4 regions of the Paenibacillus sp. MER TA 81-3 genome follow, and region 4 is predicted to be linked to each of the others. Evidence: riboswitches for the same ligand, from Rfam matches in the RefSeq annotation. Region 4 holds a riboswitch; each other region holds the start of a gene.
What was found. A riboswitch is a leader RNA that binds a small molecule or an ion and turns the genes downstream of it on or off. The one in region 4 is predicted to bind thiamine pyrophosphate.
Positions count from the first base shown of each region.

Region 1 (5,078 bases), on a different contig from region 4:
AACTTGAACGAGTGAGTACAACGATGTCGGGAGGATATAACATGAACTACACAGCACCAGAAAACAACGCGCTTTCCCCATCCATTCAGATTGAGCCGAAGATTTTGTATTTTGGCATGCCTGTCATTTTGGTGACGACTCTAAATGAAGATGGGACAACGAATATTAGCCCGCTTTCTTCTTCATGGGCGCTAGGGCACAACCTCGTTCTAGGAATGGGATTCGGAGGAAAATGTATAGAAAATGTGCAGCGCACGCCGCAGCTTGTCATTAATGTGCCCGACGCTTCCTTATGGAGGCAGGTGGAGAAGCTCGCCCCGCTGACAGGCAAACACCCTGTGCCAGATTATAAGGCTCAGTCCGGCTTCCGGTACGAACCGGACAAGTTCGCCGCCGCCGGGTTAACGCCTGTTCCTTCCGCTACTATATCGCCAGCGAGAATCGCAGAGTGCCCTCTCCAAATCGAATGCGAAGTGCGAAACGTGACGATCCCGGAATATGCTCCATTCTTCGCGATTGTCGAGACGCAGGCGATATCCATACACGCGCACCCCGGCATTATGGCCGGCGGCAACCACGTGGATCCGTCCAAATGGAATCCTCTCATTTATAACTTCCGCCATTACTTCGGGCTAAGCTCTGCACTCGGCCATACGTATCGGGCTGAAGTATAAGGAATAAGACGGCCTCAACAGCCGTCTTTTACTTACCCTTTTCATCTTATTTTTATTTTCTGTCTATCGCCTGTTCAGCATCTCCGTGGCGCACGATAGTCCCGTCCAGCCGCTGGATTGTCTGGGAATGCGCCCATCGCGGTGCTTCGCCGGCTAACTCTAAGCTTCCGCCAACCGAGATCTTCTACCCAACATTCGATTCGCTAATTCTAGGCTGCTTCCTCACCGCACCCTGCTTCTCCGCTAGCTTGGAACTTCTGCCGAACGCGTCCGATACTCTTCCGCTTTTTCCTTCAAGCCCGCTTCAATGGCCGCCTCATCCTCGAGTCCATGCTCACGCGCATACTCGCGAATATCCTGCGTAATGCGCATGCTGCAAAATTTCGGTCCGCACATGGAGCAAAAATGAGCCGATTTCGCCCCTTCCGCCGGAAGCGTCTCGTCGTGATATTCCATAGCCCGCTCCGGATCGAGCGACAGATTGAACTGGTCGCGCCAGCGGAACTCGAATCTCGCTTTGGACAGCGCATCATCACGCTTCTGCGCGCGCGGATGCCCCTTGGCCAGATCCGCGGCATGCGCCGCTATCTTATATGTGACGACACCTTCGCGCACATCGTTCTTATTCGGCAGCCCAAGGTGCTCCTTCGGCGTGACATAACAGAGCATCGACGTGCCGAACCAACCGATCATGGCCGCGCCGATAGCCGACGTAATATGATCATATCCCGGTGCAATATCCGTCGTTAGCGGTCCAAGCGTATAGAACGGTGCCTCTTTGCAAATTTCCATTTGAATGTCGACGTTCTCCTTAATCTTGTGCATCGGCACGTGGCCTGGCCCTTCAATCATCACCTGCACATCGTGCTTCCAGGCGATATTCGTCAGCTCGCCCAGCGTGCGCAGCTCGGCGAATTGCGCTTCATCGTTCGCATCGTATATACTGCCCGGCCGCAAGCCATCGCCCAAAGAGAACGACACATCGTACGCCTTCATAATTTCGCATATTTCCTCAAAGTGCGTGTACAAGAAATTCTCCTGATGATGTGCCAAGCACCAGGCCGCCATAATCGAGCCGCCACGGGAAACGATGCCGGTCATACGCTTGGCCGTCAGCGGAATATAACGCAGCAGCACGCCCGCATGAATCGTGAAGTAATCGACGCCCTGCTCCGCCTGCTCAATGAGCGTATCGCGATATATGTCCCATGACAGCTCCTCCGCTTGACCGCCCACCTTCTCCAACGCCTGATAAATCGGCACTGTTCCTACTGGCACCGGACTGTTGCGAATAATCCATTCCCGCGTCGTATGAATGTTTTTGCCGGTGGACAAATCCATTATCGTGTCGGCTCCCCAACGAATGGCCCACGTCATTTTCTCCACTTCCTCGTCAATGGAAGAAGCGACGGCGGAGTTGCCGATATTGGCGTTAATCTTCACGTGGAACTTACTGCCGATGAGCATCGGCTCGCATTCTGGATGATTGATGTTTGCGGGTAAAATCGCCCGCCCGCGCGCAATCTCATCCCGCACAAGTTCCGGCGACACGCCTTCGCGGATAGCGGCGAACTCCATCTCAGGGGTTATGATGCCGCGCCTTGCGTAATGCATTTGCGTCACGTTGCGGCCGGAGTGCGCCTGCAGCGGCTGACGTCCTGCCTGCGGGAAGATTTCGGCTCCTGCCACGTGAACTGCTTCAGGTGTCCGAAAGCCATTATCTTCCGGCTGCACATGTCGTCCGCTGTACGCATCGACATCGCCTCGTTCAAGCACCCAGGCATTGCGCAGCGGCGGCAAACCGCGGCGAATGTCTACCGAATACGCGGCGTCCGTGTACGGACCGCTCGTATCGTAGACGCGCAGCGGATCATGATGCTCTATACCGGTCGGCGTTTCTGTCGAAGCCAGCGTAATCTCCCGTTCCGGAACGAGCATATCGGGACGCGATCCTTGTGTGTACACTTTCCGGCTATTCGGAAACGGCGCGCATAACACGCGCGGCTCAGCTTGCGCTGAATGGGGATGTAACGTATGAGACATGACATGATTCCTCCTTGGAATGAACTGCTTACACCGTTCAAGCGCTGCCGGGAGTCCTTGCTAGTCATTTTCCAGCGGGCGTTAGTAGGCTGAGAAGCGGCTGGACAACAGCTTTGTCGTGGAGCCACGTCCCCTTGTCTGCAAATTGCAGCAGAATTGCATCCTGTCAGGTATAGTCGAAAAGCGTAAAAAGGAACCACGCATGAAGAGATTGCTTATGATGAAGGGATCAGCTCCTATACAAAGGGGCAGGTTGTACGTCATTAATAACATGAATTCCGTCATGCAGACGCAAAACAAGCCGGTCCCGAAAGGAACCGGCTTTCCTGTAGAATGAGTGTTGCGCAGGCAAGCTTTATATTAAAGCAAGCCTAAGCATCTCTGCTGTGCCGATTACTTCCCTACGCTGGTATAATCCAGATCAGGTGCAAAGGGTTTAAAGTCTTAATCGCGACCTTGTCTCAGCCCACGCTCAGGGCTCCCCTAGTAACGCTTATGTAAGTCATAATTGGCAATATTTCACTGCCACACCCTTACAATACAGGATTGCGTAAATTTTGGCAACGTATAATTCACTCCCCTGAGTAAAAGGGACTTTCGTAACAGCCTCTAAAACAGGCTTAATCCGATTGCCTGCCTCACAACGCAAGCTCACTTTAAAGCACGGAAGTAAGAGTTTACAAAAGCCCACGAAAAAGTGCACAGCACACCGCGCGCTTAAGCTTACTTCGATACCTTTCTCCTGTAACGGGGAGTTCCTCCGCCGAAGCCTACTTGCTGGATCAACCTGGCAGCGCATCGGGAGAGCATTCGTACACTTGTTCAAAGAAACGACTAGAACCCGGATGCAGCAAATCGTAGTAGTCCTGGAACAGTTGATCCGCTTCCTTGCCGAGCCAGACATCCGGCAGCAGCTCCTCAGGAAAATCGGGATCGATAAACAGGAACTTCCGGTACCTGTGGACCAGCTTGGTCTTCTCCACGAAGCAATAACCGTCCTGAACATCCTGCCCCTTCTCCGCCATGCTCAGCAATCTTTCATACCCCGGCATGTACTCGTTGATAAACTCCGCATAAGCGGCATTGATATCCTCGATGTTCCAGCATTTCTGCACCAACTGTCTGGGCGTGCTCCACGCGACATGGTCCGCTAGGAAAATTTCCACATGGTCGGTAATGTGGTGCGATTCCGAGATCTCCCTGACTTTGTCGGCAAGGTCGTTCGGGCTAATCCACGTGCTCGTCGTCAACATGCCGAAGCCGAGCCACGCCAGCTCTTTACGCAGCTGATCCCGCACGCCCCGCTGCTTTTCGGGAATGTTGTAGCTGGCAATGCACCACTTGCCGTTCCACTTGTCGGTCTCCTGCTTGTAAATGCGCGCAGCGGCCTCGTCCAGACGTCTCTTTCCGCGAGGAGACATCGAGTAATAGCTGCGGTTCCCTACTTTGCGCGATTCCAGCCACCCCTGGCGAAGCATGCGCGAGATGGCAGCCCGAACCGCCTGTTCGGTCAAGCCGAATTCCCCCATTAAACAGGTCAGGCTCCCGACCCAAATTTCACTGCCGTAATGCCGGACGTACTCGCCGTAAATGGTAAACAGCATGGATTGCGGCCTCACGTTCACCCACTCCTAGTTCGATTCATTCTATAATTGGCAAATGTTGCATCTTGTCAAATTGTATCACATAAGGCTGTGGAGTAAAACGCTTTGTGCCAGCGGTTTTGATAACCGAACGCCTTCAAGGCCGCACCTCTGTCGACCGTGACGCACTTGCTCACTAGCTGGTTTGATGTTTCCCCTGCTTCTCCTCCACTTTGCCCCGCAATTCCATGAAGCGCTGCGCCATTACCTTTTTATCAAAAATTGCTTGGGTAAACGACCCTTTCCCCACCAGATTGAATTCCGTCTCCGCTGTCACGTCGCAAATAACGCGCTTCGGCGCAACCTCGGCACAGACGGCGCGGAACATCACGACTTGCCCCACCAAGGCTGGACCGACGTGCTTGATGTCGAGGGCATACCCTGAGCCTTCTTCCCCCTCTTCCAGAAAAGGCACAATCATCTCGCGCCCCGCCTTCTCCATATAGTAGATCATCATGACCGTGGACATCACGTCGTGCACTACTTTTCCATCAAAAGCAGGACGCATGTCCGAAGTCACAGTCACGGCAAACGATATGGCGGCACCTGGATGCAAACCTGGCTTCATGTCTACTCCTCCTTATAGAGGTTGTTTAGAAGGCTCCTTTTTTAACACATACTTATAGGCGCCCCCGCTATACCCGCTCGATGATCGTGGCGATGCCTTGCCCTACGCCAATGCACATCGCGGCCAGCCCGTAGCGGGCATCTCTGCGTT
Region 1 is NZ_JAMAWB010000020.1:43,947-49,024, reverse strand. Features, by position in the region: gene M3650_RS23830 (flavin reductase family protein) at 42-674, shown strand; gene thiC (phosphomethylpyrimidine synthase ThiC) at 918-2,717, opposite strand; TPP riboswitch at 3,099-3,212, opposite strand; gene paaX (phenylacetic acid degradation operon negative regulatory protein PaaX) at 3,500-4,336, opposite strand; gene M3650_RS23815 (thioesterase family protein) at 4,497-4,928, opposite strand; gene M3650_RS23810 (thiolase family protein) at 4,996-5,078, opposite strand, start outside.
Region 1: it holds a riboswitch for thiamine pyrophosphate, as region 4 does, so the genes downstream of both, thiC (phosphomethylpyrimidine synthase ThiC) here and M3650_RS15250 (thiamine phosphate synthase) in region 4, are expected to answer to the same signal.

Region 2 (5,078 bases), on a different contig from region 4:
GAATGCCCGCCCCCTGAGGGATGGGGAGAACGGAGCAAAGTGTCGGATGAGGCCCCGATGGAATGCCCGCCCCCTGAAGGATGGGGAGAACGGAGCAAAGTGTCGGATGAGGCCCCGATGGAATGCCCGTCCCCTGAAGGATGGGGAGAATGGAGCAAAGTGTCGGATGAAACCCCGATGGAATGCCCGCCCCTGAAGGATGGGGAGAACGGAGCAAAGTGTCGGATGAGGCCCCGATGGAATGCCCGTCCCCTGAAGGTTGGGGAGAACGGAGCAAAGTGTCGGATGAAACCCCGATGGAATGCCCGTCCCCTGAAGGGTGGGGAGAACGGAGCAAAGTGCCGGATGAAACCCCGATGGAATGCCCGCCCCCTGAAGGTTGGGAAGAATGGAGCAAAGTGTCGGATGAAGCGATTCCCCATCAGTCTGAACGCGCCACTGTACGAACGGAACATTTCGTTCATGATAAAGAGTCGAAATACCTTACTATTTGACAGAGAGTATGATAGCACATAGAACTTGCTTCAAACGCGGTCGCCCATCTTCGAAAGGCCTCGATTACGTTTATGTTGGATGGCTATATCATTTCGGAGACAAGAAAAAAAGTTTCTATTACTAAGGCAGCTACAGAATATTGTGAAACCCAACTCCCTGCGGAATTGGGTTTCTCTTTTAACACAACTGTGAAAATGCTTCTATCTCCATTCGGCCGGAATATCGTTCTGCATCATGCCGCGCGTCCGTTCAGCGTTTCGGCCATGGCAATCGTTATACATTTGCTCCAACTCATTGTCATTCATTGATGGATGCATTTGCTTCATCCATGGGAGCATTTGCCCGAACCCGGAATCATCCACAGCCGCATAAGCAGCCGTGCCCATGACGAAGACTGCGGCCAGCACGGTAATAGCGATGACACTCTTTTTCATTGTTCATCCCTCCTTGTGAATTAATGTACATGAAAAATGTGTAGAAACGATGTAGACGAAGGGGTTCATTCGGGTCCAAAATGCTGGACTTTACGTTGACCGGGGACTATAATTACGAATGAAACGGCAAACTTCGACAACTATATACGCACGCTAGGGGTGCTGGAATATGGCCGGCTGAGATTGTATCCCATTAAAGATACCGACCCTTACACCTGATCTGGATAATGCCAGCGTAGGAAAGACGTTGAACCGCGTCTCTAATATCAGGTTTCATGCTTGTCAGATGTCCTGTAACTTGCTGCGCTTCTGGAACGCCAAGTGGCTTCCGAAGGTTATACGCAGCGGCGAGACGGGCAAGCATTAACTTGAAAGAAGGAGAAGATGGCGGTCATCGCACCATGCATTTTCGCATGTACGCATATAATGGCAGAACAGCGTCCCGATGAGGGGCGCTTTTTTTATTTTCATAGCATGCATTGGTTGTCGTCACGCCGTTGAAAAGCACGAAACGAAAGAGTTATGAACGAATAGAAAGGCGGGGGATTGACGATGCAAAGAACGCGGATGGCACGCGGATGGTTGCTCGCACTTGTCATGATGATGACTGTTGTGCTGGCTGCATGCGGAGGAAAGGGTCAAGAGGCAGCGCCTCAAAATAATGAGGCGGCGCAAAGCGGTGCTCAAGATCAGGACACGGAGCAGCCGAAGGAGAAGAAGGACGTCAAGGTGGTGCTGGAGTGGACTCCGAATACGAACCATACCGGCCTCTATGTTGCGAAGGAGCAGGGCTTCTATGAAGAGGAAGGCTTGAATGTGGAGATTATCCAACCGGGCACCGGCGGAGCCGATGCGATGATCGCTTCCGGCGAGGCGCAGTTCGGCATCAGCATTCAAGAGGGCATTACACTTGCGCGCGTACAGAACGTGCCGATTGTGTCCATTGCCGCCATCATTCAGCACAATACGTCAGGCTTCGCAGCGCCGAAGGACAAAAATATTAAGACGCCGAAGGATTTCGAAGGCAAAACATACGGGGGCTGGGGCTCTCCTGTGGAAGAGATGGTAATCCGTTCTCTTATGGAGAAGGAAGGCGCGGACTATGACAAAATCAAGAACGTCAACATGGGTTCGGCGGATTTCTTTACGGCCGTAAAGAAGGATATCGACTTCGCGTGGATTTTCTACGCCTGGACGGGCATCGAAGCCGAGCTGCGCAATGAGCCGATAGATATGATGTATGTTAATCAATACTCGGATAAATTAGATTACTATACTCCGGTCATTGCGACGAATGAAAAGCTGATTCAAGAGGATCCTGAACTTATAAAAGCATTTATGCGCGCAACCTCCAAAGGCTATCAATACGCGATCGACAAGCCGGAGGATGCAGCCGATCTTTTTTTGAAGGCCGTTCCGGACTTGGATAAAGATTTGGTTGTGGCAAGCCAGAAATGGCTCAGCTCGAAATATCAGGATGATGCGGCACGTTGGGGCGAGCAGAAGCGGGAAGTGTGGGATAACTACATGAACTGGCTGCTCGACCACAAGCTGATGGAAAAAGCGATTGATATCGATAAAGCGTACACGAACGATTTCCTTCCTTCGGCTTAACATTCAGAAGGACACGAGAAGGGAATGTGCAGAACGGATAGGAGACTTGACTAAGGAGGAGAAATAAAATGGTGAACAGCTTAGTGAGCATTCAAATTATTCCGAAGACGAAGAATGGGGAAAATGTGATCCCTTACGTGGACCGTGCGATCGAAGTCATTCAAGCCTCAGGCGTGAAGTATCAAGTGGGACCGCTGGAAACGACGATGGAAGGCGAACTGAGTGAATTGATGCAGGTCATTGAACGGATGAACGAAGCGATGATCGAATTGGGTAGTTTGAACGTCATTTCCCAGGTCAAAATTTTGTACATGCCTTCTGGCATTACGATGGATGAATTGACGGTGAAATACCGGCCATGAACCGACGCCGTCTCGCAAAGGCAGGACCGCCCATAGCGGCGTTCCTGCTATTTATCTTATTATGGCAAGTCGGGGTCATGGTGTCCGGCGTAGAAAAATGGATGCTGCCGAGCCCGCTCGATATCGTGAAGGAAGCGTCTGACAACGGGAGCGCCCTCCTGGTGCATACGCTTGCAACGCTGAAGCTAACTATCATAGGGTTCGGAGTCGGGGCAGCTGTAGGGCTTCTGCTCGCGTTTCTGCTTCATCCGATTCCCTGGCTCAAAGACGCCATTTATCCGTTGGTCATCGTAAGCCAGAACATCCCGACCATCGCGCTCTTGCCGCTGCTCATGATTTGGTTCGGCTTCGGCATGATGCCGAAGATTGTCGTCATCACGCTCGTCTGCTTCTTCCCGATATGCGTGGCTGCGCTCGATGGTCTGGCGCAGACCGACCGAACGATGCTGAATTATATGCGCATGGCCGGCGCAACGCGGGCCCAGCTATTCTGGAAGCTAGAGCTGCCGCATGCGCTGCCGTCCCTGTTCTCTGGCCTGAAGATTGCTGCGACGTACAGCGTCATGAGCGCCATTATTTCTGAATGGCTCGGTACGGACAAAGGAATCGGCTATTACATGGTGCTGCAAAAGGCGGCGTTCCGCACCGATCGGATGTTTGTCGCGATTGTGGTCGTCGTCTTGTTGAGCTTGGCGATGTTCGGAGTCGTACGCGCATTAGAGCGCGTGCTGATCCACTGGCGCCGCGATGACAAAAAGTGATGAAAGGAGAAGCCACATGAACGGAAATGCGATACTTGCGGAAGCGCGGGATGTGCATTCCGCACGAGAAGGAGGCCGCCCATTTGCGCTTGAGTTGAAGGACGCCAGCATGTCCTTTGCCGGAAGCACGGGCAAGCTCCACGTATTGGACAACGTGTCGCTGACGGTCCAGCAAGGCGAATTCGTGTCCATTATCGGCCCTTCCGGCTCAGGCAAGAGCACCTTGTTCCACCTGATCGGCGGCTTGCTCCGTCCGGCGGCAGGGGCAATTCAGGTGAATGGCCAAGACGTCGTCGGCCAGACGGGACACGTCAGCTATATGCCACAGCAGCCCGCGCTATTCCCTTGGCGCACGGTGGAGGACAATGTCATCCTCGCCCAGGAAATAGCCGGGACCTCCAAAAAGGAGGCGCGCGAAGAGGCGCGGAAGTGGCTCGCGAACGTCGGCCTGTCTGGCTACGAGCGTGCCTACCCGCATGAGCTGTCTGGCGGCATGCAGCAGCGCGTCGCTTTTCTGCGCGCCATGATGAGTCCGCATGAGCTCATGCTCCTCGACGAGCCGTTCAGTGCGCTGGACGCGCTGACGCGGAGCGGCATGCAGCGCTGGCTCATCGATCTATGGGAGCGCCACCGTCGATCCGTGCTGTTCATTACGCACAGCATTGAAGAGGCGCTGCTCCTGTCCGATTCGATATACGTGCTCTCGAATCGTCCAGCTCGGGTGCTGCAGAAGGTGCGAGTGCCATTCGCGCGGCCGCGCACCGAGGCGCTGGCCTCGGAAGCAGAGTTCATCCGCTTGAAGCGGGATCTGTCAGAGCTGCTGCACAGCGTTCAGAAGCCAGTTGAATAATACGGCAAGGGTTGTCTCCACAGGAGAGCAGCCCTTTTTTACGTTTAGTGCATGTTCAAAAAGGAAGCATTTGGACAGGCTCTATTACGGAGTGTTTACCGAATATCTCAAGCCCTATCTGACCTGACAATATTACAGGGCTTGCGTTTTTCAGTAATTGCATACGAATAGCTTTATCAACACAATTTATTAACATTGCGTGTTCAAAAAGGTGCAGATCATCTTGCTTCGCGGGCCGGTATCACATTGGGAAATCACGAAATCGCTGTCCGCTAAATGGATTTGAAAAGACAGACGTAAACCAACTAGGCGTATGTTTAGGGATACTATCATTAATAGATGAGAGGATTTGAAAAGATTACAGTGAAAGGCTTAACAGTGAAAGCTGGACTCAACCGGGAGACATTTTATTCAAAACAATATCTAGGGCCTAAAGGTGACCCCGCACGGCAAGACGATTCGAGTGATGATGATCCCGGCACGGGCAGATTATACGCTGCGAATGATACGAGCTGCATCACCGGAATAGATCGCGTTAACGAATTAAGATAAGTTGCTACTG
Region 2 is NZ_JAMAWB010000005.1:36,189-41,266, forward strand. Features, by position in the region: gene M3650_RS08240 (hypothetical protein) at 183-494, shown strand; gene M3650_RS08245 (hypothetical protein) at 696-929, opposite strand; TPP riboswitch at 1,075-1,189, shown strand; gene M3650_RS08250 (ABC transporter substrate-binding protein) at 1,482-2,543, shown strand; gene M3650_RS08255 (thiamine-binding protein) at 2,612-2,905, shown strand; gene M3650_RS08260 (ABC transporter permease) at 2,902-3,666, shown strand; gene M3650_RS08265 (ABC transporter ATP-binding protein) at 3,683-4,516, shown strand.
Region 2: it holds a riboswitch for thiamine pyrophosphate, as region 4 does, so the genes downstream of both, M3650_RS08250 (ABC transporter substrate-binding protein) here and M3650_RS15250 (thiamine phosphate synthase) in region 4, are expected to answer to the same signal.

Region 3 (5,078 bases), on a different contig from region 4:
ATTCTGGGCGGACAAATTGCTAAGAGTGCCGATTTGTTCGCCGCAGAACTGAACGCGCTGCTGCAGCCATGCGAATGCGAGCTGCAGACGAACAATCAAGTGATGGAATATACGTATTTGGGTATCGATGCCCTGTTTCAATGAGCACATGTGCCTTTCCATACGATTAACGATTTCCTTCTGGCCAGACGGCACGTCCATCTTGGCTAGTAGACCCAGTGAAGTCCGGGGCAAGCATGATCACACCTCCCCTGACCTCCATACACATTAAAGGAGTGATTCACGATGAACTTGAACTTGGAACAACGTATTTCTCTTGCCGAGACACCCGCTCCGAAGCGGACTTGGACCATTTATGCCATCCACCATTCACATACGGATATCGGCTATACCGAGCGGCAGGAGCGGATCGAGCAATATCATGTCGACTTCATCCGCCAAGCGTTGAACATTGTACGCCAAGCCAAGGACGGAGCACAGCCGGAATGGCAGGGCTTCAAATGGACATGCGAAACGTTCTGGGCAGTCGAGCGTTTCCTTGAAAGCGCATCCGATGAGGAGCGCCTGCAATTCGCCGCTGCGGTCATAAGTGGTGACATCGAGCTGTCCGGCACCTATTTGAACATGACGGAGCTGCCGGATTACGATCTGCTGCGCAGCATACACGGCAAGGCGCAAGCTTACGCCAGATCGATTGGCCATACGATTGATTCTGCCATGACCGCCGACATTAACGGGTATGGCTGGGGTTATGCCGACAGCTTGCTGTCCAACGGCATCAAGCACTTATTCAGCTGCATTCATACCCATCATGGCATGTTCGCGCTCGGCCGCAAGCAGACACCATTTTGGTGGGAAGCGCCAAGCGGAGCACGGCTTCTCGTCTGGAACGGCGAGCATTATATGTTCGGCAACGAGCTCGGGCTATGCCCGAATGCGCTCGGCAAATATATGATTCAGGACGAGTTCGACAATCAGCTTATTGATGCGCACCATGACGACATTGCGCGCATCCGCCTGCATCGCTACGTATGCAAGCTGGAAGAAGAGCGTTATCCATACGATTTCGTTCCCGTCATGCTGTCTGGCTTAGGCACGGATAACGCAGCACCGAACGGCCGCATTATGGAATTCATCCACAAATGGAACGAGCAATACGGGGAACCGATTCGCATCGAAATGACAACGCTGAGCGGCTTCTTTGCCCGCCTTAAGCAGGAGGATGTCAACGCGATTCCGGTATACCGCGGCGACTGGCCGGATTGGTGGTCGGACGGCGTCGGCTCGACGGCGATGCATACCCAGCTGTTCCGTGATGCGCAACGAACGCTGCGCCAAGTGAAGCGGCTTGATCCGGATGGACAGATCGTGACGGCAGACGAAATTGCTGCGACGGAGCAAGCGCTCGTCATGTACGCCGAGCATACATGGGGCTATCATTCTTCCATCGCCGAGCCGTGGCATCCGAACGTGCAGCTGCTCGAAGTGCGCAAGCAGGCCTATGCTGCGGAAGCGAGCCGCTTGGCTCACCGGGCGCTGGATAAGACACTCTTAGCTCAAGGCGCTTCCACGCTGTATCCGGAGCGTCCATTCCGCTACCGCGTCGTCAATACGGAACCAGCGCCGGCGAATAAGCTCGTCACGTTGTCGATAGACGGCTGGGAGCCCGCCTTATTCCAGAATGGGTTGGAAGTGGTGAATGAAGCCACCGGCCAAGTCATGCCGCACCAGCTCCCGCATCCTCAGGCAGTCATCGTCGAGGTTCAGTTGGCTGCAGGCGCTGAGTGCACACTTCTCATCCGTCCGCAGGACGGCACAGGCCTGGCAGCCGGTTATATGACTTCCAGCACGAAGCTGGTCGGCAGCGATCGCGTGTATGATATGGAAGACCTGTTGGAGGATTCATCCGCGCACGATCCAGTCATCATCTCGCAGCACAGTGTCGAATCGCCCTTCATCCGTATCGAGTGGAGAGAGGACAGCGGCATCGTGTTATGGCGGAACAAGGAGACAGGAGCGGATCTGCTTCATCAAGACCGTGCATACGGCGCTTTCACCCCAATCTATGAGGTGACGCCAGCTGGAGACCCCACGAATCAGAGTCAGGTCTGGTCGGTGCGCAGCCGCATGGGCCGCAACCGCAAGGGGCTGCATGTTGAGCGTTCTGCCGGACGTCTCATCCGTGTCCGTCCGTTGGAGAACGGACCGCTCTACGCCACGGTCGAGTTATTGTATGAAGTGCCAGGCATGAGCTATTACGCCCTCTTCTTGAAGGTGTACGCGACGATGAACCGCGTTGACGTGTCCGTTCGTCTGCACAAAGACAGCGTCTGGCTGCCAGAGAACGTTTATGTCGCGCTTCCGTTCACCAATGGCGATGCCACACAGGACACACTGTACGTTGAGAAGGCGGGCGCCGTCGTGCGGCCTTGGATCGACCAACTGCCTGGCACCTTGCTGGATTACATGTGCATTCAAGAAGGGCTGGCGTGGGTCAATGAAGCACAGTCCCGGACATTGCTCCTCGGCACGCCAGACACGCCGCTCGTACAGTTCGGCCCGCTCGACTACGGCCGCCGTCTTGTTCATACGCAACAGCTGCAAGACGCCAAGCCGGAAACATACGCATGGCTGATGACTAACTATTGGGAAACCAACTTCAAAGCGACGCTTGGCGGATTTTATGAATTCCGCTACATGTTGGACGCGCGCGGCTCTGTGACATCGTCCGCACTAGGCGCGGAGCTGGGCTCGTTAGCGGGAGACTTTACCGTAGCCCGGATCCGATAATTGCTTCACGGCGCTTAATTAGCCCTTTACATTCCAGCCGTCCGTTGTATAATGAAAGCGGCAATGCATATGAACAACTGCATAGTAATCTCGAAACACTAGGGGTGCTTGAACAGGCTGAGAGGCAGCGGCAACGCTGTTAACCCTTATAACCCGAACTAGATAATACTAGCGTGGGGAAGTGTAGTCGACTGATAGATATAGTGTGGCTTCATCACGTATGGAGACTAGACGTTATCTCGAATCGAAACTGCACTTACTCATGGTGCAGTTTTTTTGTCGTTCTGTTAGCCAAAATATAACCGCAACAAGAGAGGAGTTTATTATGAATACTGCATCTTGCGGATCAAGCCGCATTGTCGGCTGCCGGTTCTCGATCTATCCGATGAGCGATCGGTTTACCGACATTATTATCGGGGCCTTACAGGAAACAAATATGTCCAAGGTCTGGTCCAAAACCGATGATGTCAGCACATGCGTGCGCGGACGGACAGAGCATGTCTTTGACGTTGTCCAGTCGATATTTTTGCATAGTGCGGCTAGTGGGGAACATGTCGTGCTGAATGCGACTTTTTCGATTGGCTGTCCGGGAGATTCTGAAGGGGATGTGTATTTGAGCGCAGACGACATCCGTCTGAATGCCGGACATAGCCAAGCCATCCAGATCGAGGTCGCTTCCCAATTCTCACTCTATCCACTCGGTTCTGCGAGCTATATGGATACGATTTACGATATTGTCGCGTTAGCGAAGGAAGAAGGCACCTTCGGCGGAAGCGCCCACTATGCGAGCCGTCTGGACGGAGACGCGCAGCGGGTATTCACTACATTGGAGCATGCATTTGTAAAAGCGCAAGCCTCCGACGCTTCGCATGTCGTTATGACGGCGACAATTTCCGCCAACAGCCCATCGAAGAAAGAGCGCTCTTAGACGCGCGCAATACTTATGCATCGAGATAAATCGTGGTGAAAAGAGGAACTGTACATGAACAACCAATGGAAATTACGCGATATTATCGTGCTTAGCTCTTTATCCGTCGTATTCGCAGTTATTTATTTGCTCTTTTTGCAAGTGGGCAATGTGCTTGTTGGCTTCATGGGCCCGATGGGATACGAAATTATATTTGGCATTTGGTTTATCGTATCGATTATCGCCGCCTATATTATTCGCAAACCCGGGGCAGCAGTCATCTCGGAGACCGTTGCTGGTGTCGTGGAGGTTCTCATCGGCAACGCCGTAGGTCCGATATTGATCGTGTCCGCCCTCATTCAAGGCTTGGGAGCGGAAGCTGTGTTTGCCGCTTCGCGTTATCGCAGCTATTCGACAAAGGTCCTTATGGCAGCCGGCGTCGGTTCCGCCGTATTCAGCTTTATTTGGGGTTATTTTCGCAGCGGGTTCGGGGCTTACTCCCTCGGTCTCGTCATTGCCATGCTCGTGGTGCGCTGCATTAGCGGAGCACTCATCTCAGGCCTTCTCGGCAAATGGATCGCGGATGCATTGGCGAAGACCGGCGTCCTGCGAAGCTTCCCGATAGCGAAGGAGCGCAAGTAAGATGACGGCTGGGCAGCTTCTTGCAACAGGCCGCAGTCATTCGGCTTCCGTTCCAGCAGGGGACGATCAGCACGACAGCAGGAAAGCAATTATGGCGGAAGGGCTGACCCTCGCTTTCGAAGAGCACGACGCGCCCGTTCTTGCCAATATCGACGCTGCGGTTCACGATGGCGAGACCGTGCTGCTGCTCGGTCCGAGCGGATGCGGCAAGAGCTCGCTCGCCTTCTGTCTTACTGGACTGTATCCCTATGCGGTTGACAGCCATGTGGAGGGGCGCGTGAGCATATACGGCAAGCCGCTGGCAGACTATGAATCGGGAGACATCGCACAGCTCATTGGCATCGTTTTTCAAGATTTCGAAAGTCAGTTCTGCATGCTGCGGGTGGAAGAGGAAATCGCCTTCTGTCTCGAAAATTGGAATTGCCCTCGCGCGGACATGGACCATATCATACGCGAAGTGCTTGATAAAGTCAGTTTGAACGATTGGCGCCATGCATTCATCCACGAGCTGTCCGGAGGAATGAAACAGAAGCTGGCCCTCGCCTGCGCACTGGCTCTTCGCACGCGGATGCTCGTGCTGGACGAACCGACGTCGAATCTCGATCCGTATGCGAGACGCCAGTTCGCCAATCTCGTGACTGAGCTCGCGCTCAGGGAAGGTCTTACATTGCTTATTATCGAGCACCAGCTCGATGATTGGATTGACATAGCGGATCGTCTGCTCGTCATGGATGCGGAC
Region 3 is NZ_JAMAWB010000005.1:88,979-94,056, reverse strand. Features, by position in the region: gene M3650_RS08435 (ROK family protein) at 1-144, shown strand, start outside; gene M3650_RS08430 (glycoside hydrolase family 38 N-terminal domain-containing protein) at 286-2,790, shown strand; TPP riboswitch at 2,881-2,987, shown strand; gene M3650_RS08425 (Ykof family thiamine-binding protein) at 3,116-3,718, shown strand; gene M3650_RS08420 (ECF transporter S component) at 3,773-4,339, shown strand; gene M3650_RS08415 (ABC transporter ATP-binding protein) at 4,341-5,078, shown strand, end outside.
Region 3: it holds a riboswitch for thiamine pyrophosphate, as region 4 does, so the genes downstream of both, M3650_RS08425 (Ykof family thiamine-binding protein) here and M3650_RS15250 (thiamine phosphate synthase) in region 4, are expected to answer to the same signal.

Region 4 (5,078 bases):
CCATGGCAATACGAGAAATAGCCCAAAGAATGCGGCAAGCAAAAACAGTGCAGCCGTCCGGTGTAAATGATTGGCAGGCTCAGTCGCTTGCGATGGAGTTGCTGCGATCTCTTGCTGTCCGTTGTCATCATGCTTCCTGAACAGAAGCACTCCAGCGATGAGAGATATCAAGATAATCGCCAGTTGTCCGTACATTCCCGGAACAAACAACGCCCCCGCTGCTGCGGCAATGGCAATCGTGACTCGTGCCGGATCTGGTGTCAGCTGCTTCGACATCCCCCATAGCGCTTGAAAAATAATCGGCACCGCGACCAGCTTCAAGCCTTGAAGCCAGCCCGGCATATCGTCAGGAAGCCAGCCTAGGCCGAGAGCGAATGCAATCAGCAAGCATGCGGAAGGCATAGTAAAGCCGAGCCAAGCCGCAATGCCGCCTAACCAGCCGGCCCGGATCATACCGATGCCAATGCCAAGCTGACTGCTGGAAGGACCCGGCAGCATCTGACACAGCGCATTCAATTCGGCGAATTGATTGTCATTGATCCAACGTAATTGTTCTACATACTTTTTGCGAAAATACCCAATATGCGCGATCGGACCTCCGAAGGACGTCAATCCTAAATGTAATGCTGCCACAAACGTATCCCATACGCGTCTCGATGCACTCGGCATAACAAGCCTCCCATGATGTACAAATTAGTTGCATCGATCCAGCTCTAGACGGAACTTCACTGCCGTTTGCCTTATGTCAGCCCTTTCCACAACCGCATGGATAACCGCGATACCGTCTGCCCCAACCTCTAACACCAGCTCTGCAACATCGTTCACGATAAATGGAACCTACGCTTGACGACAAATCGCCGCAAGATGATGTGCAAGCCGAAGACGTTCCGCCGCCGTCAAGTTGGAGTCAGATGCTTACTCTCTAAATTCATAGCATGTTATTCCGGATGAAAGCAATATCTTTACACAATCTTCAAGCTTGCCATCATGCACATTTTCTGTGAAGTAATCACTACGCCCGCAGCGCTTATCGAATCATACCTTCCAACGGGCTGCTCGCTGTAGCACAGCGTTTCATCGGAATTCGACCCGCTTCATACCCCATTCGACCCGCTTCAATCGCCAGTTTCATCGCCGCGGCCATCTTTACCGGATCGCCTGCTCCTGCTACAGCTGTGTTGAGCAGAACTCCGTCTGCACCCAAGTCCATTGCCTTCGCCGCATCCCCGGGTGTACCGATTCCCGCATCCACGATAACCGGAATTTCAGATTGTTCAATGATGAAAGATAAATGAAGCGAGTTTACCAAGCCAAGACCCGAGCCTATCGGAGAGGCCCCTGGCATAACTGCATGGACGCCTAATTTTTCGAGCCTCTTAGCAAGAATGACATCATCCGAAATATATGGAAGCACAATAAAGTCTTCTTGCAGCAATAGTTCGCAAGCTTTGTAGGTTTCAATTGGATCGGGAAGCAGCGTCTTCCAATCCCCGATTACTTCAACCTTAATCATATCGCATAAGCCAGATGCTTTGGCCAAGCGAGCAATGCGGACCGCTTCTTCTGCGTTCTCGGCCCCGGCTGTATTCGGCAGCAGCGTATACCGATTCAAATCCAACAGTTCGAGAAAGTTCGGTTGTGCCGGATCGTACACGTTCATTCTTCGCACTGCAAATGTTAAAATATTAGCCTCCGACACTTCAACCGCCTTGCGCTGGATGTCGAAATTAGGGTACTTCCCCGTGCCGAGCAGCAAACGGGACTGAAAACGATAGGGACCGATACATAACGATTTCGTTTCATCAGAATTCATCATTATCCCCCTCCTACAAAATGTACGATTTCCACGCGGTCTCCGTTCGCCAAGCCCGTCTTGGCATGGTCCGACTTATGCACGATGCTCTGATTCAACTCCACCACGACGATCCGGTTTTCCATTTGAAGATGAGCGAGCAGATGCTGTACCGTCATTGTCTTCTCAGGCAATTCCATTCCTTCACCATTCACAGTAATCTGCATATGCGTAACGCCTCCTTAACTGAATTCCAAGGCCCGAACCTGGGCGCGTTGCGGAGAAAAATGTGTCATCACCGGCCAAGGCATCTGCTGAACTCCGTCCGTTATCCATTGCGCTAACCCGATCCCAGTCGCTGCGCTGAGCAATATTCCGTTGCGGTAATGTCCTGCAGCAAGCCACAAGCCATCGTATCCTTTCACTGGTCCGATGAAAGGCAGTCCGTCTGTTGTAGCCGGACGCAGACCCGCCCATGCTTGTATCCATTCCGCTTCTGCCAATGCAGGAACAAGACAAGTGGCCTGACTTATAAGCCGCTGTATCGCTCCCACCTTCACGGTCCGGTCATATCGCATCGCGTGAGATGTAGCACCGATATAGATGTTCCCTTCGCTTTTAGGTACGATATAAGTTCCGTTTCCATAAACAACAGACTCCATCTGTAAGGCATGAGAGCGTACGACGGCAAGCTCCCCTTGCACCGGATAAAAAGTAAGATCAACGCCCAAATCTCTCGTCAACATACCGCTTTCCAAGCCGGAACAAATAATGACGGCGCCCGCGTGCCAACTCTGGCCTAACGTTTCCACCCCAATGACTCGGCCGCTCTTGTGTAGAATATGGGTAACTGTCTGGCTTTCCACTATTCTGGCTCCGTAACGCTCCGCACTTCTTGCAAGTGCAAATGTCAATTTCGTTGGTGAGACGTGCCCCTCATCTGTAAGGAAGAAAGCTCCCTGCAGTTCAGAGCTCAACCTCGGTTCCATCTTCATCATTTGTGACGAAGGATGCCATCGGATGCCACCTGAATCGATACCACCTTCATTCGAATATGTATTGGTCTGCTGCAACTCATTCTGAATGTCTTGCACGTCTTCAGCAGAACCGACAGGAATGAACAGTCCTCTCTTGCGAAGCTCAATATCAACGTGCGACTGTTCCCACAGCTCTTCTGCCCATATAGAGAAATAATCTAGGCTTAGACGAGCAAATGATCCGAGGCCCCTATGTTTGAAACGTTCTGCGACAGGTGCCAGCATGCCCGCTGCTGTACATGTCGTGCCAAGCCCAAGACGGCCGCGCTCAAGCAGAGTGACTTGCAGACCTCGCTTGGACAGTTCGTATGCGATAGCACAACCAATGACGCCGCCGCCGACAATAAGCATATCCGTTGTCTGCGACTGGTGAGTGGTATAAGACATTTTTTTCTCCTCCCGCACAATGTAATGGTGGACAAATGTGTATCTCTCTATGACCGAAGCATTGAAGTGCCTTGAACGGCAGCCATTAATGATTCTCTATACCGTCGAGCAGATAGTGCAGGGTGCTCGTCATGCCAGATGCCGGACATGACCGCCACACCAGAAGCACCAGCCGAGATCACCTTTCCGATGTTGTCATAAGTAATTCCTCCGATGGCTACGATGGGAATCGTAATCGCTTGTCTGCAGCGCCTCAGTGCTTCCTCCCCTTTTGGCTCCCGTCCTGGCTTGCATGCTGTTGGGAAGACATGACCATAGATGATATAATCGGCGCCTTGCTGTTCTGCTTGCCTTGCTTCTCGTTCGTCATGCACGGAGACACCCATCAGAAGCTGAGCGAACGCGGCGCGCACCGCATGCGGGGGCAGGCTATGGTATGCCAGCTGTACGCCACGCAAATTCGCAGCGGCAGCCACATCCACGCGGTCGTTGACAATGAGTTTATGCTGAGGAATCCCCGCTTCCCGATACTGCTCTACTGCGTCCCACATCATGCGCGCGGTCCACTGCTTCTGCCTAACATGGATGGCATCGACATAAGGATGTATGTCTACCGCGATCTGGACACATTCCAGAAGGGACTCGCATTCGGGTGTAACCGCATGCAACCACGGGATTATCATAGGAAATTATCCTTTCTTGATCGGATATTGACTGAGCATCGCTAACGTGCTGCAGCATCCATCCGTCACGAGGACAAAATAAAAAGCCACTCTCCCGCAGAGAGTGGCTTTGATTGAAAGTAGGAACCGAGCTAGATGTACCGGTGAAAGGAGAAAGGCGTGCGTGTTCAAGTGCCATGCCAAGCATTCAAAAACAATATATCCTCCAGAGAATGCCGCGAACAAAAAATCGCGGATTGTGCTGCAATAGCACCTCTAGCATATATCTACTGCTGAGCAAGCCAAGACTTACACGATTCTCAAGCCTTATGTAACCAGTCATGAGCAAGGATGACCCAATCAATCCACACTTCCCTACGCTGGTATAACCCAGATCAGGTGTTTAGGGTCCGAAGCCTGCGCTTCATCTCAGCCGAATCACGGCACCCCTAGTGATGGATGCAATATTCATGATGTGCAATGCAACGTTAGTGTAACATGAAACATAACAATTGGAAAGAACTTCTTCCTTTATGTCCTTAATGTGTTCCCGTTACTCCGAAATCATCTGTAGAAGCTCGGTCCGCATGATAGAATAACACGTCTCCGTCAAGAAGGCGGAATGTGATTCCATAAGGATCTGTAAATTCATAGTTAAAACCTTCACGCTTCCATTGATTCGTTAATGGAGCATCAATATATTGCAGGTGCGGAAGATTCAACTCTCCATTCCGGATGGTCTCGATGTTAAAGTTGACTATCAGATAACCGTTCCGTAAGAAGAACGGAGCTTTGTCATCAAAATGAAACTGACGGCTCAGATCATAACCTTCCGGCACGATATATAATTTGGATGGCAAGTTATACTCACCGTACCATTGCTGAATCGACGCGAAGGCTCGTGACGGATTGACTCCTTGCGGAATGGCGAGCGGTCCCAGAAAAGTGCGCAGCTCTTTCGGCAAACCAATCAAATGGTATCCGCCAATATTAGTTTCCTTCTTGGCCCGCTGCACCCATTCCCTAATGAAGACCTGTTGGCTCTTTGTCATCTGACTTCCGTGCAGGTTGTAATAGGCTGCGGCTGTGTCGACAATGGATTGTGCATTCATGTTGCGCAATCGGGCGTCCAGTACAACATTGCGCTTAACGACATCGTGTTGCGACCCAATTTTCACAAATTTCCGCTGTTCCGTATTA
Region 4 is NZ_JAMAWB010000009.1:225,235-230,312, forward strand. Features, by position in the region: gene chrA (chromate efflux transporter) at 1-669, opposite strand, end outside; gene M3650_RS31990 (hypothetical protein) at 694-825, opposite strand; gene M3650_RS15235 (thiazole synthase) at 1,028-1,816, opposite strand; gene thiS (sulfur carrier protein ThiS) at 1,816-2,019, opposite strand; gene thiO (glycine oxidase ThiO) at 2,035-3,234, opposite strand; gene M3650_RS15250 (thiamine phosphate synthase) at 3,264-3,899, opposite strand; TPP riboswitch at 4,234-4,339, opposite strand; gene M3650_RS15255 (hypothetical protein) at 4,418-5,078, opposite strand, start outside.